Regions from separate parts of the Tuberibacillus sp. Marseille-P3662 genome, predicted to be linked through region 2. Evidence: riboswitches for the same ligand, from Rfam matches in the RefSeq annotation. Region 2 holds a riboswitch; the other holds the start of a gene.

Region 1 (11,679 bases), on a different contig from region 2:
AAAATTTGTTCGCGACCGCGTCGCAACCCCGATTATGGCTGATGAAAGTGTCTTTTCATCCCATGACGCTTTCCATCTTCTAAAGGAAGAGGCTGTTGATCTACTAAATATTAAACTAATGAAATCCGGTGGCATTCGCCGAGCTTGTCAAATTGCCGATGTCGCAGAAGCAGCGGGTGTGGCATGTATGATGGGCAGTATGATGGAATCCCAATTGTCGGTGACAGCTGCCGCTCATGTGGCCACTGCTCATCGGAATATCACCCATTATGACCTCGATGCGCCATTATGGCTTAATCATGAATCAATGCGTGGGGGGATGCAATTCGACGGAAAAGTGATCACGTTACCGGATGGTGCAGGACTTGGCATTGAAAAATAACTTTTTGGAGGTATTATTATATGACAAAACGTTACTCTAAGTTCATTTATGCTTTAGTTGTTGTGCTCATTGCGAGTGTGTTAAATCCTTTATATGGTCATGCCGATGCCGCTACACAACATCAAGTGCAAAAAACATCGTATATTGATGTATCTGTTGCTACGCTATGGTCTGAACCAGGATTGAATCGGCCCGTTGATGCACCAACGATTTCTAATCCCGTCGATATGTGGGAGTGGACGACAAGCATGACCTTAGATCAGAAGTTAAATTTAGTTGGCAACCTACAAACCCAGGGACTTTATGGGCAGGAAGTGACCATTCTTGAGGAACAGGGTCAATGGGCTAAAGTCGCTGTCCATGGTCAGCCGACACCCAAGAATCAGTTAGGCTATCCTGCTTGGATGCCGAAACGCCAGCTTGCCAATCATGCGATGTATGACCACATGAAAAACAGCAGAGCCTTTGCTCAAGTAACCGACCCGACGGCATGGCTTTATGATGATAAGCAACAGAAGCGAAAATTTAAAGAAATCAGTTTTAATACGCGTCTTCCCGTAATTACTAAAGTAGGGGATACAGCCCTAGTCGCGACACCGAGTAACGGGATGAAATGGATCGCTGCATCTGACGTTACGATCTATGACTCTGAAAAAGATATTCCTAAGCCTACGGGTGAAGATCTTGTCGAAACGGCGAAGCAATTCCTAGGCTTACCGTACCTATGGGCAGGTGTGTCTGGATTTGGTTTTGACTGCTCAGGTTTCACCTATACCATTCATCGGGCACATGGCGTCACTATTCCGCGTGATTCAAGCGTTCAGGCAGAAAACGGAAAGCCAGTGGCTAAGGAAGACTTGAAAAAAGGCGACCTCCTATTTTTTGCCTATAATGAAGGAAAAGGCAGCGTACATCACGTAGGTATGTATATCGGTAATGGCCAAATGATCCATTCCCCGAACTCTAGCAGCACTGTTGAAATCATTGATGTCTTTGACTCAGCCTATGCCAAGGAGTTTGCTGGAGCTAGAAGATATATAGATTAATGAGTCATATTATTTCCCGGAAATCAAAATGGATTGGGGCTCTCAAGGTAACTTGAGGGCCTGTTTTTGTTTTTTCATATTTAGGAATATCGGCGTGATTTCAGCAAAAGCACCGCAATTCCATGGCATACTCATACCTAATAAAATAGCGAGCAATTCTTACCGAGTCAAAACCTTTGACCAAAACCCAAGCAAGGTGGTAGGCTTAGTGTAATTTTAAACTGTGGGAACATTTTGTTTAATTGACAACAAGGAGTTGAGCTTGATGAGATATGGTTTTTGGCTGCCTATTTTTGGCGGCTGGTTACGGAACGTAAATGATGAGCAGATGCCGCCAACGTTTGATTATGCCAAAGAAGTGGTCCAATCAGCGGAACAATGGGGCTATGATACAACATTAATTGCGGAACTGTATTTAAATGATATCAAAGGCACCGAAGCCGATACGCTTGAAGCATGGACAACAGCGGCGGGGCTAGCGTCGGTAACGGATTCGATGGAAATCATGGCGGCGGTCCGTCCTGTTTTTCATAATCCAGCGGTGACAGCTAAGATGGCTGCTAATATTGATCATATCAGCGGCGGACGGTTTACGCTGAATATTGTTTCCGGTTGGTGGGCGGAAGAGGCCCGCCAGTATGGCGGCGCTTTTACAGAACATGACGAACGTTATGAGCGGACGAAAGAATTTTTAGATGTGATGAGAGGCCTTTGGACAGAAGATCAGTTCAGTTATAAAGGCAAATTCTATGACATTGAAAACACACGCTTAGAGCCAAAGCCTGTTCAGCAACCGAATCCGAAGCTGTATGCGGGTGGTGAAAGTGAACAAGGGAAAAACATCATCACCTCCCAATGTGATGCTTATGTGATGCATGGGGGTACTGTGGATGAAATTCACGACAAGGTAACGGATATGAAACAACGTCGCCAAGAAGCGGGCAAGGATCCTTTCCAATCGTTTGGACTCGCTGCGTTCGTGATTTGCCGGGATTCTGAGGAAGAAGCGTTGGCTGAACTCGAGCGGATTACTCAAGACAACGAATCGGCTGCCGGTTTCGAAAGCATGGCGGATTTCACGAATAAGTCACAGTTGGAGCAAGAGGTCAAACGGTTTGATTATTCTGTCTCCAATCGTGGACTAAGACCACGGTTGATTGGCACACCAGAGCAAATCGCTGATAAAATCTTAGAATTTGAAGATGCCGGCGTTAATCTATTATTGCTACAATGCTCACCGCAGCTCGAAGAAATGGAACGCTTTTCAAAACAAGTTATGCCGCTTGTTGAACAAAGACGTCAGGCCGTTCAATGAAAATGAGGAAGGAGTGATGCACGATGGCGAAGGTATACATTATTCATGAGAATTCAGATTGGACTGAACATCTAACGCAACGACTGGATGAATTAAACGTCCCATACGAAGAATGGTTCCTCGATGAAGGAACCTTGGATTTAACAGAAGAACCGCCTGAGGGTGTGTTCTATAATCGTATGAGTGCTTCTTCCCATACCCGCGATCACCGGTTTGCACCTGAATATACGCAAGCTGTCCTCCATTGGTTAGAAAGCCATGGGAGGAAAGTATTCAATGGCCGGCGGGCACTGGAACTTGAAGTGAGTAAAGTGGCGCAATATCAGGCGCTCGGTGTGCATGGTGTACGAACACCGAAAACCGTTGCAGCGGTTGGTGGGAAGGAGCAGGTTATTCAAGCAGCAAAGGCATTTGGTACAACACCGTTTATCACAAAACACAATCGAGCGGGAAAAGGATTGGGCGTGCAGTTGTTTAATTCCATTGCAGCTTTAGAGCAATACGTTGAGTCCCCTGAATTTGAGGTGCCCATTGACGGCATAACACTCATTCAGGAATACATTGATTCACCTGAATCCTCTATTACCCGTTGTGAGTTTGTCGGCGGCCAATTTTTATATGCGGTGAGAGTGGACACTTCAGAAGGCTTTGAACTATGCCCCGCTGATGCATGTACCATTGACGACTTAAATTGCCCGATCGATGGCGAAAGTTCAGGCGAACAGTTCTTAATTATTGAGAACTTTAATGAATCCATCATTCAGCAATATCAAGCATTTTTGCAGGAGAATCAGATCGCCTTTGCCGGTATTGAATTTATTCGTGACAAAGATGGGCAAATTTACACTTACGACGTGAATACAAATACGAACTATAACTCAGATGCTGAAGCTAAAGTTAACAAATACGGTATGTTGGAGATTGCGAAATATTTGCGCGAGCAATTAGAATACGCCACAGGAACAAAAGTCTAAGCATCCGTTAGGCTAAGTCAGTTCATTAACCGATCCAAAAAAGGTAAGGGCTTATTAATCATGTTAATAGGTCCTTACCTTTTTATTTCTGTATATTTTCTTTGGAAATCAAAACAATAATCATAGCAAAAGAATTTGAACGGAGGTTACATCATGGGATTTGCCGTTTTTTGCTTGGCTTCATGGCTCATTATTGTCATATTTGCCCTTATACCAAAAAAATTCTCTATTGTAGAGAATACATTTGTGTTTTTAATCTTACTGATCTTAACGATTAATGTATCATGGATCGTTTTTGAGGAAATGTCCCTGATTAAAGAAACGCAAGAGGGGATGAAGCACGTTTCCTTTTTACTGAACCGGAGTGTCATCATTCCAATGACATTAATTACGCAATTAAATCTCGTTTATCGAACCAAGACCTTTACAGGATCCCTATTAACGATGATGGCTTCCTTGGTATTTTTACTTATAATGAGAGGCTTTTCCCTCTATTTTAATATCATTACCTATGTTAAGTGGAACTTTGGCTATGATGTGATCTATTTAATCGTCATGTATGTCATCACGTTTTTCGCACTTTACTTATTTAGAAAATTGACGCATGGTGAGGTGGATGTTTCATGATGTTATGGGAACATTTTGACAAAAATGAAATATATTTATCGATCGCCTTTGTCATCGTATATGCTATTTTTTTCCTTTTGCCAAAGCGATTCCCTCGGGATGTGACCATGATGTATTTAGTATGGGGATTTGCTATTGCAACTTTATTTGATTTTACCATCGGAGGAGGGCTCATTAATTTCTACCAGGTCAATGATTCAGGGGATTATGAATTGTTTGATGTGGTGACTTACTTTATGTTCGCGCCGATCAGTTACTTTTTTATTTACATCTATGATGCATTAGGCATTAATAAAAAAACCGTCATTGGGTTCATTATCGTATGGACGATCATTGGCTTAGGGGCCGAGTGGGTATCCTCTGTGATGGGTGTCACTCATCACCAACGAGGTTATCAAATCCCTTATTCCGTCCCAGTTTTTCTCGTTGTCCAAACAATAACTTTGCTTTACTATGAACTGATTATGAAATTTAAGCGGCAAGGTTAAAAAGGATATAGGCACACTGATCTGACCTATATCCTCTGATTTTTTGTATATTCAGGGTGGCTTTCAAAAGCAATGAGTATTATTTCCTTGTTGTCGAGATCGACGGTATCATTCTCGCGTACGTATGCTTACCATCCAATTTTCTTAAGGGGTACAAAAGTTGGAATTAATGAATTGTCAAAGACTTCTTTGATGTGCTCAGCCACATCTTCTTGTTGGTAGATGTCAGCGAGTTTTTGTAATGTTGGATCATCCACGTCCTTGCTTTGGACCGCCAGGATATTGATATAAGGTGTTGCTGTGTCGTCTTCAAGGAACATTGCATCTTTCACAGGTGTGAATCCAGCTTCAACGGCAACGCCATTATTAACTACAGATGCGGCAACATCTGGTATGGACCTCGGTGTTTGTGCAGCAGCAACAGGTTTGAATTTGAGATCCCTTGGATTGCTTTTAATAGCTTTCAAGGTACCGACACCATCAAAATCTTTTGGCAGTTCAATTAAACCAGCTGATTGTAAAAGTAAGAGCGCCCGCCCCATGTTAGTGGCTTCTTTAGGCAGGGCAATTTGGGCGCCATCAGGAATGTTCTTAGGTGACTTGAATTTATCTGAATATAGGCCCATAGGTGCAATAATTGTTGTTGCGATCGGTTTTAAATCAAGATCACGTTCTTTAATAAACGAATCGAAATAGGAAACCGTCTGGAATGCATTCATATCAATATCGCCGGCCGCTAACGCCAGATTCGGGCGAACATAGTCGGAAAATTTTTTGAGTTGAACGTTAATCCCTTTGTTAGCCGCCTTTTTCTTAACATAATTCCAAATCGGCACGCCTGAAGGGTTGACGCCAACCTTTACTGTTTTGTCTTCGGTGTTGCCGCTCTCTGAACTTGATGCGCTGTTACCACAACCACTTAAGACACCGATGCTGAGTAAAGACAATGTGATGATAGCGATGTATTTTTTCATGAGTCAATCTCCCTTTTAATTGAGTTTATCGCCTTCTGATTGCGCGGGATAAATGATTACCTGTTGTTTGCACCAATTGAACGATAACAATTAATAATATAACCGTGACAATCATGACGTCTGTTTTGAACATTTGATAACCGTAAGTAATAGCCAAGTCACCAAGACCGCCGCCGCCAACGAAGCCGGCCATCGCAGTCGCACCGATGAGACCAATGGTTGCAATGGTAATATTAAGAACGAGTGAACTGAGGGCCTCTGGTAAAAGGACGCGGAAAATAATTTGCCTAGGTTTTGCCCCCATGGATTCAGCAGCTTCAATCACACCAGGATCGACTTCCAAAAGACTTGTTTCCACGAGCCGGCCGATGTATGGAGCGGCAAAGATAACGAGCGGCACAATCGTCGCAGTAGTACCAATCGATGTATGTACAAGCAACCGGGTAAATGGAATGATGGCAACGAGTAAAATAATAAACGGGACCGAACGGATAATATTGATGATTGGATTTAAAATATTGAAAATGATTTTGTTCTCTAATAGGTGACCCGGTCTTGTAACGACCACAGCAATGCCTAAGGGTAACCCGATGCAGGTTGCAAATATGAGAGATATCCCCACCATTAGAAAGGTTTCATAGGTTGCATTGGCAACGGTCAGCCAAAAGCTGCTCCATTCAATTTGCATGAGCTAAGACCTCCTGAACTTGGACGTTTTGATTGATATAATGTTTGGCCCTGTTAATTTCACTCGCCTCACCTTGAAGTTCAATCATTAAATGGCCAAACGGTGTCTCCTGGAGTTCGGTAATCTGCCCGTATAAGACATTGACGTTGACATTAAATTGTTTTGCGACATCGGACAGAATCGGCTGACTTGTTGAATCACCAATGAATGTAACGCGATAAATATGTTCTGCACCGTTTTCCAGCGATTTTATGATGGATGCCGGTATGTCATCCTGCATAACCGAACTGACAAAATTTTGGGCGGTTGTGGTTTCAGGGGCGGAAAACACATCAAAAATGCTTCCTTCCTCAATGATTTGTCCGTTTTCCATCACAGCTACCCGGTTGCAAATATCACGAATCACCTGCATCTCATGTGTAATCATGAGAATGGTTATTTTGTATTCACGGTTAATCTTTTTTAACAACTTTAAAATAGATGCCGTGGTATCCGGGTCTAAAGCTGATGTTGCTTCATCGCATAGGAGGACATCAGGTGAAGTGGCTAACGCCCGCGCAATACCGACACGTTGTTTTTGTCCGCCGGAGAGCTGGTCTGGGTATTGATCAGCCTGTTGACTGAGTCCGACAAATTTTAGTAATTCCTCAACCCGTCTTTTAATAGCTGATGAATTTTCACCGAGAAGTTTCAAAGGAAAAGCGATATTGTCATAGATTTTTTTGGATTCTAAAAGATTAAAATGTTGGAAAATCATCCCGATTTTCTTCCGTTCTTCACGGAGTTTAGGTTTGGCTAGTCTCGTTAAATCAGTATTGTTAATGATGACCTGACCGTGGTCAGGATATTCAAGCAAATTCACACACCTTAACAGTGTGCTTTTACCTGCCCCGCTAAAGCCGATGACACCATATATATCACCTTTCTCAACAGTTAAGTTCACGTTGTCGATGGCTTTAATTTGTGATTCACCCGAATCGTAGACTTTCGTGAGTCCTTTCAGTTCAATCATTGCTGCCTCACTCCCTTGTAAACGTAAATAAGCATAATAAAAACCCCTCTTCAGTAAGAAGAGGGGTTCAAATCATTATTGCATATGAAACAACCACGCTCTTCTTATCTTACAAGCCTAAAGACTTGTCGGAATTGGCACGGTGCTTCATGTTTTGAAGCCCGCTGCCGAGGTTTCAAAGGGCCGTTCCCTCCACCTCTCTGGATAAGAAGTTATCCGTATAGGGTTTTTAATTTAAAAATAATGATACGAGATCATGACACAACTGTCAATCATAATTTTTGTATCCTAGGCACTCACCTATTACAAAGGCTGCGCATACCTTAGAGTATTGAGTCAATGATTGATCTTAAATGGGAGGCGTCAGTACATGTCAGGTCAGGTCTTAAATTACTATGCAGGCGGGAATACCGCCCGAGGCTTTCATGATCTTTTTGCTACGAATCTAGAACATCTTGAACGTGTATTTATTCTAAAAGGCGGTCCAGGAACAGGTAAATCTTCGTTAATGAAAACCATTGGTGAAACATGGCTCGAAAAAGGATTTGATATTGAATATTTACATTGCGCATCCGATAATGGTTCCATTGATGGTGTGATTATTCCGACATTAACAGTGGGTATTGTTGATGGAACGGCACCGCATGTGATTGAGCCAAAAGCTCCTGGAGCTATCGAGGAGTATGTCAATCTAGGTGTAGCATGGGATTCGGAAGCATTAGCCAAAGAAAAAGATCAGATTTTAAGCATTCAGAAAAATAATCGTGCGGCATATGACGCCGCATATGCTTGCTTTCAAGAAGCGTTAACAATTCACGATGAGTGGGAGGCGTATTACATTGACCATCTTGATCGTGAGCAAGCCAACCAACTGACAGATGAATTGATCAATAGACTTTATGGGGACCAAGTATTGAATAAGACGGCGGATGTCCGGCATCGCTTTTTGGGAGCTGCGACGCCACAAGGTGCCGTTGATTTCATACCGAATTTAACATCAGACGTCGCTAAACGTTATTTTATTAAAGGTCGTCCGGGATCGGGTAAATCAACCATGTTGAAGACGCTGGCAAAGATGGCTGAAGACCGTGGTTTTGATGTTGAGGTTTATCATTGTGGTTTTGATCCGTATAGTCTAGATATGATTATTGTTAGAGAATTAGATTTTGCGATTTTTGATAGCACGGCGCCGCATGAACATTATCCAGAACGTGACAGTGACGAAGTGATTGATATGTATGAGCGGGTCATCGAACCAGGTGTTGATGAAAAATATGCCGTTGGATTAAAAGATGTATCGGAACGATATTCGGAAAGAATGAAAGAAGCAACAGCCCATTTGGCGAATGCCAAGGCATGGCATGATCAACTTGAAACCATCTACGTTAACGCCATGGATTTCACTAAAATTGATGATATCACGGAGCAAATCAAATCGGAAATTGTGTGTCGTGAAGATCGTTCTGTGGCAAAATAACATCATAATAAATGTAAAACAGCGCAATTCCGTTTAAAAACAGCGCAATTATGTGCAGGAAAGCGCAATTCTCTTTAAAGAAGCCGCAAATCACTTTACAATTGCCACAATTAATCATAAAATCAACCGAATACGAGGGTGCCCAAGTATTTTATTTCTAGGGTACCCTCGTATATTATTTGAAACATTATGCAAGGACCCTTTCTCGTACATAATATGGGAAGATGGTCGTTTATAAATGAGGGATTCAACATGCTGTTCAGAGAGAGTATCAATGTTTTTCAGAAGATCGGACTGACGTTTCAAGTGGCCAAAACAGCTCTGGCGGCTGGTTTGTCTTGGTTTTTTGCTAATAATGTTGTTGATAGTGCCTTTCCAATATTTGCGCCGTTGGCAGCGATTTTGATCATCCAAGTGGCTGTGTTTGATACGTTAGAAAGGGCTTTTTATCGAGTCATGGGGGCGGTTGGCGGCGTCTGTATCGGCATTATCATTGGACAGTGGTTGCCGCTTAATGCTTTATCAATCACATTGGTTGTGTTAATCAGTTTCGGCATTTCGACGGCTTTAAAATTTCCCCCTTATTTATTGGTACAAATTAGCGTTAGTGCTTTACTCGTGTTATTTTTCGGTCAACAGGAGGCCTATGCGCTTGCAAGAATTTTTGAAACTTTAATTGGTTCGGTCACAGGCGTCTTAATCAATATTTTGATTCGCCCGCCGAACCCTATACCAGCGTTTGAACGCAGAATGCCTGAACTTTGTCATAAAACCGCAACGGTCTTACGTGGCGTGGAAATGTCCAATCAATCCAACCATGATGTGATGTACAGCTTATTGGAAGCGAGACGCTTGGTGGCTGAAGCCGAGGATATTTTTCAAGAATTAGAATCAGCCAGAAAAAACCTTCGCTATAGCCCGCTGCAGAAGAAAGCTCGAAGTCAAATTAGTGAGCTTATCCATCATATGAAAGTGATTGAACGAATGATCATTCAAGTGAGGGGAATTGTTAGAAGTTTAATGGATATTAATACGAAAACGGATCATGTCTACAATCTTAGCAAGACTATTAGATCCGTCTCAGGATGTCTGAACTTATTTGGAAGTTTTGTCAGTTATTCAAATAAAGTTTCTGTTGAATTGTTACGGGATGCTTTAAATAAAGCGCAGCAAGAATTAGAATCGAATTACCATATCATTCATGAACAAGAGAAAGATACGACAGTGATCATGAATTTAGGCAGTGTATTTACAGACTTTAGTCGAATTTTGTTGGAAATTAAGACAGCGTTGGGAGATATCGAGAACAGAAATCAAGGAAATCAGTGAAGGATGCTTGATTACATAAATAATTTGAGTCAGACTGTATAATTCTTAAGAAAACATGGTATCTTGTTAGATAGGAGCATCGGCTTGATTTGAATAAACTTTCCTTCATCCATTGCTTTTGATATGATCTTATGATAAGCTTATAAAGTTAAAAAGTACGGACATCGAAAAACCTTTATCGGCCTCTGATGAATTGCCCTAATGGACGAAAGAAGTGTTTGACGGTATTCAACTTTTTATCCAATTTAATTAGGGAGGCCGACTCAAATGGAAGGTACAGTTAAATGGTTTAATTCCGAAAAAGGGTACGGATTTATTGAGAGAGAAGGCGGCGACGATGTTTTCGTTCACTTCTCAGCGATCGAAGGTGAAGGATTCAAAACGCTTGAAGATGGTGAATCAATTAAATTCGATGTTGAAGAAGGCAGACGCGGACCGCAAGCTGTCAATGTCGTTCGCTTATAATACATGTGATCCACATTGAATCTCAGAAAGGGCGTATTCCGTGTATGGAATCACGCCCTTTTTTCACTAGACATGACCGGTGTATGGATAGACCGGCAAGAGCTTGAATAAAAAGTTATATAAAAAGTAAAGGAGTTAATGGTTTTTGGTATTATTTTCACAGTTAAATCTTCACGAACCACTTCTCAAAGCTGTTAGCCAAATGGGCTATGAAGAAATGACATCCATTCAGGAAGAAGCGATTCCTCCGGGATTGGAACGTCAGGATATCATCGGTCAGGCACAGACGGGTACAGGAAAAACGGCTGCATTTGGGATTCCACTCATTCAAAATCTGCAAACAGAAAGTAGAAACGCACAAGGTGTTGTGCTCGCTCCTACCCGTGAATTAGCGATACAAGTCGCCGATGAATTGAATAAGATCGGCAGAGTTAAAGGTATTAGAACTTTGGCTGTATACGGCGGCCAAGATATTGATCGCCAAATTAAAGCTTTAAAGCGCCGGCCACAGATTATTGTCGGGACCCCGGGACGTTTTATGGATCATATGCGTCGTAAAACGATTCGCCTTGATGATGTGTCGACAGTTGTTCTTGATGAAGCTGACGAAATGCTTAGCATGGGCTTTATTGAGGATATTGAGACAATCCTTGGAGCAATCCCGACCCAACACCACACAATGTTGTTCTCCGCGACTATGCCGAAGCAACTGCAAAACATCGCTGAGAAGTTTATGCATCAACCCAAGGTCATTGCGGTTAAAGCTCAAGAATTGACGGTCACCAATATTGAACAGCATTACTATGTAATTAAGGAAAGAGAAAAGTTTGATACTCTGACGCGGTTGTTTGATATTTACACCCCAGAACTAGCCATTATTTTTGGCCGGACGAAACGCCGGG
Region 2 (11,679 bases):
CCGCCTGAAAGAGCGACAACACGTACAACGCGCGGATGTTCAGCCAGTTCTTTATAAGTATTGGCCTTCGTTGGAATTGAGAGCTTAAGCATAACGTTCTCATCTTCTGATAAGTTATTCAGGTTTTTGATGAGTTCATCTCGTAAAATCTCTTCGGATTTTTCCTTATTGGAACTGTGAATATCTACTTCCGGTTCAATAATTGGAACCAGGTTGGAATTGATGATTTGTTTTCCAATTTCGAATTGCTGCTCAACTACATCTTTGATGCCGCTGGTATTCGGCTCATGGATGACAGAACGCATTTTAGTACCAAAAATATTCCGTTCGTTAGCACGGCGTAGCGTATCTTCCAAGTCATGGATTGGTTTCATGAGCTGGACGCCATTTTCTTGCTCTGCTAGTCCTTTATCTACCTTCAGAAAAGGAACAATCCCTTCATCGGCAAGATAATCCGCTGTATATTTACCTTCTATTTTGCGATCCATCGTCTGCTCGAATAGGATTACGCCAAGGATATGGTCGGCACTAAAGGCAGGGGATGTAATAATTCTAGTCCGCATTTGGTGTACCCGATCAAACATTTCTTCCTCAGTAGAATAAGAATCTTCAGGCACACCGTAATCTGCTAATGCTTTTGGCGTGCTGCCGCCGCTTTGGTCAAGTGCAGCGATAAAGCCTTTTCCGTTCTTGATTTTGTCGAATTGACTGTTGTTCATGTTAGCCACTCCTTTTTGTTTCTAGTCTTTAAAAAAACATTCCTTTATACTCTTTCCCCTATTCCATCTTACTTAACATAACTGTTTTTTTACAGGAAGAATGGTAATGAGTATATGAAATTAACTATGATGATTCAAAAATGAGATCAATATAACGAATAAATTTATTGGGGAATAAAAAAGAATTATACCAAAGAATTCGAAACTGGACAAGTGTGTACTGAATAAGAGTGGTTTCAAATTCAGGTGTGAAAGGAAAAAATATCAACGCTCATGGCAACTATTCATGCCAAACAAAACCGGGTCATTCGTATATCTGCTGTTAAGTAAGCTAGATGAAGCAAAATTCAAAAGTGAATAAAAGGCTCTCAGCCAGTGGTTATAGTTTTCAACTTGGGTGTAGTAGTCATCCCTATTTTTCTTCTCTAAATTTAGGTATGATAAGGTATATACCTTATCATAAAATCCAGTATTTGGTGATGCTCAATAGCATTATAATTAATGATTTATCTTTAGGGCGTTATGAATATGAATTAAAAGAAGGAACTAACTTTTATTTAAATAATGAGACAAAGAAAGACATTGATTTAGCGGCGCATATGACCATCACTTATCATCGGGGCATTTGTTTGGTTGGAAGCCCCATTAAGGACGTATTCCCTTACTTATGACACTGATGAATTATTGCTAATCAGAGATTTTTTTAAAGGTGACGTCGACTTTCTTTTAAATGATTGATCAAACAATATTTTTCTATCAGTCAATATCGATGTTAAAATAAGGTATGATCTTACTTCTTACATGGAATAATCGCTATCGTAGAAAACTTCTGGGTCGACAGCCATCAGTAGCCATTCAGTAAGTCAACGACTCGAGCAAAATATCCAAAAGCAGCGGCGTAAAAGTAAATTCATACTTTTACGCCGCTTTTTCATCTTTGATTATCTCAAGTTTGTTCCATATTTTTAAGTTATGAGTCCTATACACTCACTTGGTTCCCAATTTTTGATGAAATATTCTCTAACTCAAAATAAATGTTACCTTATGACAAGTATTTTTCCTTAAAGGAATTAAGCATATAAAAGCAAAACGACAAGAGGACCTAAGATAGCAGCTGAAACCGCACTTAACGTCATGGCAACGGAACTCATTGAGGCCGTATCTTCACCATATTCGAAGGCTTTTGAAGTGCCGATTGCATGGGAGGCACTGCCGAAAGCAATCCCTTGGCCTAGAAATGTAGAGATTCGGAACCAATTCAGAATATAAGGTCCAAGAGTCACGCCTGTAAAACCTGCTATCATTACAAAAACGGCTGTCAGCGAAGGGGCTCCGCCTATCCCAGATGCAATCTGCATGGCTACGGGTGTCGTGACTGATTTAGGTAATAAGGAAAGGATTAACTTATGGGCAATACCAAGTGACTTTGCAAATAACAACCCACTCATAATCCCTACAATGGATCCAACCAAAACACCGCCTAATATGGGTAGAAAATGCTGGACTAGAGCCTTTCTCTGCTTATATAAAGGATAAGCGAGCGCAACCACAGCCGGCCCAAGTAACAGGTTAATCCAATGTCCCCCAATCATATAAGTTTGATAAGGGACTTGAAAACAAACAAGAATAACAATAATGGCTAAAGTGGTTGTTAAGGCGGGAATCAAAAAAGGTAAATGAAAACGCTGGTAAATCCGATTCATGCATAAATAGATTGTAATCGTCAGAAGAATTATGATGACCGCCATGAGCGTTTTTGCCATGTTCTTTTCTCCTTTCTCTTTGCCACTTTTTTAGCTAATATCTGGCTTGTATGGCCAGCTACGATCATCACAATGATCGTGCTGATCACCACAATCAAAAGAAGGACAATCCCTTTGCCTGCGAAAAGACCAAAATAATTCATGACACCCACAGTAGCCGGAACAAATAATAAAGGTAAATAGGATAGCAAAAAGTCTGCTCCTGATTCAATCCATCTTACCGGACAAAGCTTAAATATTAAAGCAGTTAATAACAAAAACAAGCCAATAATACTACCGGGTATTGGTAAATGGAGAAGGTGCTGCAGCCCTTCACCAATAAAATAAAACATATATAATACCGCTATCTGAGCAACGATTTTGAGGATTTTCATTATATAGTGTGATCCTTGAAAAGGTCACAATCCCTCCCTTTTTGTCATGTTCGTCTTAAATTATGAGTGAATTATTGGGAAGTTATTAAAAAAAACTTATCTTGGTCCAATCACTTTTAAGCACACAAAAACGTCATTGGCATGACGCAAGCTGAAAATTAAATACCTAATTTATTTTACTCTTACAATGGTTTGGGTTCAATTCCTGTGTTTTATATAGCTGATGACGGAGCATCTTTTCCAAGGTATTTTAAAGGATTTAAATTCCTAGTTGACATATAGGAATAATTATAGTTAAATGAAAATAACATAATAATAATTCTGAAATGACTGATTGAAGCAAACCAAATGTCTTTAACGCAGATGGTTAGGGACATTTTTTAAAAAAGAATATGATGATCCTTATTAAGAGTTGGGTGAGGAATCTGGTCCTTTGAACCCACAGCAACCTTTTATGAAAGTAAAAAGGTGCTAAGTCCAGCAGGTGACGTCCTGAAAAATAAGGAAGGGTGCTTCACTCCTCTTCCTTATTGAAGAGGAGTTTTTGACTACATAGAGTGGGCTGTCATATAAATTGAAAAATGTATTCCTTTGTGAGGTGAATATCTTTGCAGTTACAGGTAACGAATAGTCCTTTTAACCAAGAGCAAACCGAGCTTCTTAATCGTCTGCTTCCCACACTAACGGAAGCACAAAAACATTGGCTGAGTGGGTATTTGGCCGCTTCCCAGACATCAACCAATACGGTTGTGCAGAATGTCCCAGACGCTGAAGCGTCAACGCAAAGCGTTGGTCAGGTCGCTTCGCGGGAAGTGACGATTCTTTTTGGTTCAGAGACGGGCAATGGGCAAGCACTTGCTGAGGAGATGTCCCAGAAGTTAGAAGAACAACAATTGAAGGTGACGGTCTCGGCAATGGATGATTTCAAGCCCAAGGCTTTAAAAAAAGTCGAGGATTTGCTCATTATAACCGCGACCCATGGGGAGGGAGATCCGCCAGACAATGCGATTTCTTTCTATGAATTTATTAATAGCAGGAAAGCTCCGAAGTTGGAAGGACAACGATTTTCGGTACTTTCCCTTGGAGACCAATCATATGAGTTTTTCTGTCAGACCGGCAAGGATCTCGATAAGCGACTTGAGGAATTAGGCGGAGAACGGCTTTATCCACGAGTGGATTGCGATGTCGATTTTGACGAACCTGCGGCGGAATGGGTTGAAGGTATCTTAAATACATTGCGGGAAACACAAGAGGATCATCCTGCAGGTAATCAAATGTTACCGATAGATGGAGAACCAACTGAGCAGCCCGCATATTCTCGGACGAATCCTTTCAAAGCTGAGATCTTAGAAAATCTAACACTCAGCGGCCGGGGTTCAAATAAAGAAACGCGGCATCTTGAGCTATCTCTTGAAGGGTCGAATCTTGAATTTGAACCCGGTGATAGCTTGGGAATTTTCCCTGAAAATGATCCAAGCTTAGTGGATCAACTCATCAATGAAATGAACTGGAATCCTGAAGAGACTGTTCCAGTCAATAAAAAGGGAGATGTGAACTCACTTCGTGAGGCTCTGCTCCATAATTTCGAGATCACTAGACTGACAAAACCATTGCTGGAGCAATCAGCACAACTTTTTGACAATGACAAGTTAAGTGAGCTTATGAAGCCAGAACGTGAGGATGAACGAAAGGATTATCTCGATGGGCGCGATTTGCTTGACTTGATACAGGATTTCCCGCCTCATCGGGAGTTACCGGCCAGCGAGTTTGTACAGATTCTCCGTAAAATACCAGCTCGACTTTACTCGATTGCGAACAGTTATAAAGCGAATCCAGATGAAGCGCATCTGACGATTGGAACGGTGAGATATGAAGCTCATGGACGCGACAGAGCGGGTGTCTGCTCTGTACAATGTGCTGAGCGAACAGAACCGGGTGATTTGTTACCTGTGTATATCCACCGCAATCCGAATTTTAAATTTCCTACTGATCCTCATTCACCGGTGATCATGATTGGGCCTGGAACAGGTGTTGCCCCGTTCAGATCTTATCTAGAGGATTTAGAGGAAGAAGGAACGGAAAGAAAAACGTGGCTATTCTTCGGGGAGCAACATTTCTCCACAGATTTTCTTTATCAAGTTGAATGGCAAAAGTGGCTTAAGGAAGGGGTCCTAACGAAGATGGATGTCGCCTTTTCCCGCGACACGGATGAAAAAGTGTATGTCCAACACCGCATGCTTGAGCAGAGCCGGGATCTCTATCAATGGCTAGAGGAAGGTGCCAGTGTTTACGTTTGTGGTGACGAGAAAAACATGGCTAATGACGTTCATCATACCTTGTTAACAATCCTCGAAGAAGAAGGCGCAATGACTCAGGAGCAAGCTGAAAACTATTTAACTGACATGAGAAAGCAGAAACGGTATCAACGTGACGTTTATTAAAGGTTGTTTGCTAGAAAGCTAGTTGAAAGGAGCTTAAAAATGGGCAAAGATAGCATTAAACAACAAGAGGGTCCTCCAAGTGATAATGAGCGGATTAAGAAAGAAAGTGATTACCTGCGCGGCTCGATTGCAGAGGAACTCAAAGATCGGATTACGGGTGGAATGTCCGAAGATAGTACGCAGTTGTTAAAGTTCCATGGAAGCTACCAGCAGGATGACCGGGATTTACGGAATGAACGCAGGCGCCAGAAGTTGGAAGCCGCTTACCAATTTATGGTGCGCGTCCGTGTTCCCGGAGGTGTGGCGACACCAGAACAATGGTTAACCATGGATAAAGTCGCGCAAAAATATGGAAATGGCACACTTAAATTAACGACCCGGCAAGCCTTTCAAATGCATGGGATTCTGAAGTGGAATCTAAAGGAAAATCTCAAGGCAATTAACGACGCAATGATGGATACGATAGCTGCATGTGGGGATGTCAACCGAAATGTTATGTGTAATCCGAATCCTTACCAATCTGAGGTGCATTCTGAAGTGCATGAATGGGCCCAAAAACTCAGTGAACACCTTTTGCCGCGGAGTAGTGCCTATCATGAGATTTGGCTTGATGAAGAAAAAGTCGTGGACAGTCGCGAGACGGATACGGATGAAGATGTTGAACCGATATATGGCCCTTACTATTTGCCACGTAAGTTTAAAATTGGCATAGCAGTCCCGCCATCGAATGACATAGATGTCTTTTCTCAAGATTTAGGACTAATCGCAGTAATAGAAGATGGGCAGCTGCAAGGATTTAATGTCGCTGTTGGTGGCGGTATGGGGATGACTCATGGAGATACGAATACTTACCCACAAGTCGCCCGGGTTATCGGCTTTTGCCCTAAAGATAAGATTATTGAGCTAGCAGAACAGGTGGTCATGATTCAGCGGGATTACGGCAACCGGTCCAATAGAAAGAACGCCCGCTTTAAGTATACAATTGATGCTAGAGGCGTCGAATGGATTAAAAATGAACTTGGTGAAAGACTGGGATGGCATCTTGACGAAACGCGTTCCTATCACTTTGATCATAATGGTGATCGCTATGGCTGGGTGAAGGGGAACGGCAAATGGCATTTGACCCTATTCATCCAAAATGGTCGCGTTAAGGATTTTGAAGATTATCCGCTGATGACGGGTTTGCGGGAAATCGCTAAGGTTCATACAGGAGATTTTCGGCTCTCCCCAAACCAGAACCTGATTATTGCCAATGTCACGAGTGAAAAGAAAGATCAGATTGATGAATTAATTAAGAAATACGGGCTCACTGAAGGCCGACACTATTCTGCACTACGGAGAAATTCCATGTCCTGTGTTGCCTTCCCAACTTGCGGATTGGCTATGGCTGAGGCTGAACGCTATCTTCCATCTTTACTTGATAAAATTGAGGTCATCCTGGATGAAGCTGGACTACACGAAGAGGAGATCGTCATTCGTATGTCGGGGTGTCCTAATGGATGTTCACGTCCGGGCTTAGCTGAACTCGCTTTTATTGGTAAAGCTCCCGGAAAATATAATATGTATCTCGGTGGGGGATTCACTGGAGATCGTTTAAACAAACTTTATCGTGAGAATATAGGCGAAGAAGAGATTTTAGAGAACCTTCGTCCCATCCTCTTTCAGTATGCAAAAGAACGGCAGGACGGTGAACACTTCGGTGATTACGTGATTCGCGCCGGCTATGTCAACGAGGTTCGTACAGGACTTGACTTTCATACAACTAATATGGTGGAAAGCTAAACAACGGGACTCCTAGAAGATAGGTTAGAATATTCAGTCCTGATTAAGTCGAGTGAGTTTTTATTAACACAGTTTTTAAGTAAGGGGAGATACGGTATGGATGCAAGTGCAGTAACCTATGAAAATTTCTCCGGCGATCCGTTTTCTAATCTTTCGACTGAAGATGAAACTAAGGGTGCTATAAAAGTTTTGGATTGGGCATATAACGCATACGGTGATGATATTGTCTATGCTTGTAGTTTTGGGGCAGAGGGTATTGTGCTCATCGATCTCATTTCTAAAGTGAAGCCAGATGCAGAGCTTGTGTTTCTCGATACGGGTGTTCATTTTGATGAAACTTACGAACTCATTGATCGGATTCAAGCAAGGTTTCCAGAGCTTCAAATCACTATGCAGAAGCCTGATTTGACTTTGGATCAACAGGCTGATCGCTATGGCCCGGAACTATGGAATCATAATCCCGACCAATGCTGCTTTATTAGGAAAATCAAACCGCTTGAAAAAGCTCTAAGTGGTGCGCCCGCTTGGATTTCCGGTTTGCGTCGGGAGCAATCCGCTTCCCGCAAAAACACGGATTTTGTCAATAAAGATAACCGGTTTCGTTCTGTAAAGGTGTGCCCAATTATACATTGGTCTTGGGATGATGTATGGGATTATATCGAAGCCAATGACCTTCCGTACAATGAATTGCATGACCAAGGCTATCCGAGTATAGGCTGTCAACCGTGTACGTTTCAAGCTAATGATGCTAATGATTCACGCTCGGGACGGTGGCGTGGATTCGGTAAAACAGAATGCGGACTTCATACAGTTTCAAATGAAAATGCTTAAGTCGTATAGGTGGAGAAGGTGAAACTATGGGTAAAGTTTACTTGGTCGGTGCAGGTCCCGGTGATCCCGACTTAATTACCGTTAAAGGATTAAAGGTGATACAAAAGGCCGATGTTATTTTGTATGATCGCTTGATTAATGAGGAGCTCCTTTCTTTTGCACCGGAAGAGGTAGAACAGATTTACTGCGGTAAACTACCAGAATATCATACATTGAAACAAGAAAGTATCAATCGTTTTCTGTGTAAATTTGCAAGTCAGGGAAAAACGGTTGTGCGATTAAAAGGAGGGGACCCTTTTATATTTGGCAGGGGTGGTGAAGAAGCCGAAGCCCTAGTCAAAAAGGGAATTCCATTTGAAATTGTCCCAGGTATTTCAGCTGGGGCTGCAGCACCGGCTTATGCTGGGATTCCCCTTACTCATCGAGATTTTAGTTCATCGGTGGCCTTTGTCTCAGGAGTGAGTCACAAAGATGATACAGAAGCAGATTGGCAGCGCTGGGCTCGCAGCGTGGACACTTTGTGTATTTATATGGGTGTTAAGCAACTGCCGTACGTATGCGAACAACTGATCAAGCATGGACGGGGACGTCAAACTCCTGTAGCGATCGTTCATTGGGGGACGACGGAACAGCAGCAAACTGTCACAGGCACATTAGCCGATATCGTTGAGGTGTCAGAAGGCATCAAGAATCCATCCATGATTATTATTGGTGATGTCGTTAAGCTTAGAGAGCGCCTGCAGTGGTTTGAAGACTTGTATTTAACTGAATCATCAACTTCGTCAGTGATTTAACTTATAGGAAGAGCGTCATAGGGGCTGTTTCGAAAGTTTGAGGCCCCCTGTTCTTATCCTTGAGGCCTTAATGCTTTAATTTGTTACTTAGTTCTAGTATATCTACTTCATTCTTCAATTTTGCTTCTCATTTTTAATGAAACGTTCTTATATCAAAAGACCGGTGATGCTCACACATTGCCGGTCTTTCTTATTCGCCAGAACAACAAGCAAACTTTTTGTCGAATAAAGCCGCCATGTGTTCTAATAAAAAGGCAGGAGGTGAGCTAAATGACGGTTACAATCAAAGTGTACTCCGATTATGTCTGTCCTTTTTGTTTTATTGCTGAAAAGCCTTTAGAAAAGGCTATTCAAGGGAAGGATGTAGACATTGAGTGGATGCCTTATGAGCTCCGCCCATACCCGGAGGAAACATTAAAACCTGAAGGCGACTATCTTCAAAAAACATGGCAGTCTGCTGTGTATCCATTGGCGGAAAGGTATGGCGTTAAGATCAAGCTACCAAATGTATCACCTCAGCCTTATACGCATTTGGCGTTTGAAGGCTTCCAATTTGCTAAAGAGCATGGAAAAGCCACACAATATAATCATCGGATATTCCAAGCGTTCTTCCAGGAAGAACGAGATATTGGTGATATCGATGTTTTAACAAAGCTAGCTGAGGACGTTGGGTTAAACGATGAGGCCTATCGAAAAGCCCTCGTCCATCGAACATATAAAGAAACGCATCAAAAGGCATTAGATTTTGCGAGAAATGAAGCCAATATCACGGCGGTGCCCACTTTCGTCATTGGAGATACGGTATTATCCGGTGTCTCGGATCAACAAACGATTGAAGAGGCGATTGATGTAGAATTGAACAAGCCTTTAATCTCATTTGGACAAGGCATGGCGTGTGGGCCAGACGGCTGTTTTTAGAAATAATAATGGAGGATGATATCATGGCGAAAAAAATCACGGTTTATTCCGATTTTCTATGACCATTCTGCTTTATCGGGAAAACCCCGCTTGACCAGGTGGCCAAGGATTATAATGTAGACGTCGAATGGAAAGCATTTGAGCTCAAGCCTGAGGGTGTTGAGACACCACCTAAATCACCTGAATACATGGAACAGGCAAAGGCGAATGTCGAGAGAATGTCGCAGCAATACGGGATTGAAATGAAATGGAATGATAAGAGTGAGCATTCTAGACATGCATTAGAAGGTGCAAAGTTTGCCGAGGAGCATGGTCTTGGTAATGAGTATAACGACGCTGTTTTCAAAGCCCATTTCCAACAGGACAGAACTATTAATGATATCGATACGCTGGTCGATATTGCCGGGGGCTTAGGTCTTGATTCCAAGGCGTTTCGTGAAGCCCTAGAATCACGTCGCTATGAACAAAATGTTCTTGACGATGTGGAAGAGGCCCATCGGCTTGGCATCACAGGCATACCATGCTTCGTTTCGGGAAGTCAAGGTGTCATGGGTGCGCAAACCTATGAAACACTACTAAAGCTCGTCAATGAAGAATAAATCATAGGGGTTGTCTCACATGAGGACAATCCCTTTTTTAATGGTTGGTTAACGTTGATTTATGTTTCTTAGCTTTAATGTACCTGCCTTAACTTATCATTTTGGCCTCCCTATCTTTGCTAGAATATTACCTCATTCAAAATCTATTGTCCCTAATTTCTGTTATTGTTTCTTAACTTGAAATTGTGGGCCTTAAAAAGTCATTGTTTTTCAACATAAGCTATGGTAAATTAATTGCACCAATATGTGTCTTGTAAATGAATGACCCATGATGGAATTCAGACGTGGAGACATTCGGGCACGCATGGGTGTCATATCCCTGAACATCATGGAATGAGTTGATTTTTCCAAAAAGGTTCTAGTCATGCCGGAATGAGGTATGAGGATGCAGGACGCCCTTTTGTCCTAAGGGAGAAGAAGCATATGAAGTTGAAGGATTGGGATTTTAATTTAAAAGTACGGCTTGCCGGTGAAGGTTTACACAGTATTTTGTTTTGGATGTTTTTCCCTTTCATGGCCATCTATTTTTCAAATGTCTTTGGAAAAGAGTTGGCGGGACTTTTGCTAATCTTTGCTGAATTGATTGGCGTTGTTGTAGGGTTATTTGGTGGTTATTGGGCCGACTATTTCGGACGGAAACGAATGATGGTCTATGCCACTGCGGGTGAAGCTTTCTCGTTTGTCTTGTTTGCGATCGCCAATTCACCTTGGATCGAGTTACCGGTACTGTCGTTTGTTAGTTTCGCATTTATGGGGTTATCGGGTGCTATTTACACACCTGCCAGTCATGCGATGGTTGCCGATGTCGTTCCAGAAAAAGACCGCAGTGCTGTTTTTGCTGTTTTCTATACCATGATTAATATTTCGGTTGTGATTGGTCCAGTGCTCGGCGGCATTTTCTTTTTTAGTTACCGGTTCGAATTTTTGGTCTTTTGTTTCTTGATCACATCTATACTTATGATTGTTTTGCAAAAGTTGATTCGAGAGACAGCACCCCCTAAGAAAAAGAGGGCAGGTGGACAGGACATTCATTGGACAAAGTCATTAATGAGTCAATTGTCGGATTACAAAGTGATTAGTACGGATAAGACATTTTTGCTGTTTATCGTCGCAGGGATTTTAGTGGCACAAACATTTATGCAATTGGATCTGGTGATGGCAGTATACACGACAGAATTTATTCATGAACAAACCTTGTTTAGTCTGGGCAATTGGTCACTGACGGTTGATGGCAGGCAAACATTTAGCTGGATATTAGCGGAAAATGGCTTTCTCGTAGCGTTATTTACGTTAGCTATGACGAAGTGGATGACAAAATATAAGGAACGCAATGTCTTTGTTATTTCTGCAGTATTATACGGCGTTGCGATTATTTTATTCGGTCATACAGTATCGATTGGGTTCTTACTCATCGCCACAGCTCTATTTACAGCTGCGGAATTGATGGTTGTTGGTTTG

What was found. Region 2 has a riboswitch for S-adenosylmethionine ahead of B9Y89_RS08550 (assimilatory sulfite reductase (NADPH) flavoprotein subunit). Riboswitches for the same ligand answer to the same signal wherever they lie in the genome.
Region 1: linked by a shared signal. The riboswitch ahead of B9Y89_RS06985 (methionine ABC transporter ATP-binding protein) and the one ahead of B9Y89_RS08550 (assimilatory sulfite reductase (NADPH) flavoprotein subunit) in region 2 are both predicted to bind S-adenosylmethionine.

What each region holds. Positions count from the first base shown of each region.
Region 1 covers NZ_FXBS01000005.1:172,663-184,341, forward strand. The annotation lists gene B9Y89_RS06945 (dipeptide epimerase) at 1-382, shown strand, start outside; gene B9Y89_RS06950 (C40 family peptidase) at 403-1,428, shown strand; gene B9Y89_RS06955 (LLM class flavin-dependent oxidoreductase) at 1,694-2,743, shown strand; gene B9Y89_RS06960 (ATP-grasp domain-containing protein) at 2,767-3,717, shown strand; gene B9Y89_RS06965 (hypothetical protein) at 3,871-4,344, shown strand; gene B9Y89_RS06970 (hypothetical protein) at 4,341-4,832, shown strand; gene B9Y89_RS06975 (MetQ/NlpA family ABC transporter substrate-binding protein) at 4,961-5,806, opposite strand; gene B9Y89_RS06980 (methionine ABC transporter permease) at 5,832-6,494, opposite strand; gene B9Y89_RS06985 (methionine ABC transporter ATP-binding protein) at 6,484-7,506, opposite strand; SAM riboswitch class I at 7,608-7,717, opposite strand; gene B9Y89_RS06990 (PRK06851 family protein) at 7,877-8,983, shown strand; gene B9Y89_RS06995 (FUSC family protein) at 9,236-10,312, shown strand; gene B9Y89_RS07000 (cold-shock protein) at 10,580-10,777, shown strand; gene B9Y89_RS07005 (degradosome RNA helicase CshA) at 10,923-11,679, shown strand, end outside.
Region 2 covers NZ_FXBS01000006.1:9,238-20,916, forward strand. The annotation lists gene B9Y89_RS08530 (fructose bisphosphate aldolase) at 1-719, opposite strand, end outside; gene B9Y89_RS18790 (hypothetical protein) at 1,055-1,390, shown strand; gene B9Y89_RS08540 (LrgB family protein) at 1,790-2,482, opposite strand; gene B9Y89_RS08545 (CidA/LrgA family protein) at 2,452-2,856, opposite strand; SAM riboswitch class I at 3,256-3,362, shown strand; gene B9Y89_RS08550 (assimilatory sulfite reductase (NADPH) flavoprotein subunit) at 3,465-5,297, shown strand; gene cysI (assimilatory sulfite reductase (NADPH) hemoprotein subunit) at 5,337-7,079, shown strand; gene B9Y89_RS08560 (phosphoadenylyl-sulfate reductase) at 7,176-7,910, shown strand; gene cobA (uroporphyrinogen-III C-methyltransferase) at 7,937-8,704, shown strand; gene B9Y89_RS08570 (DsbA family oxidoreductase) at 8,975-9,622, shown strand; gene B9Y89_RS08575 (DsbA family oxidoreductase) at 9,697-10,221, shown strand; gene B9Y89_RS08580 (MDR family MFS transporter) at 10,645-11,679, shown strand, end outside.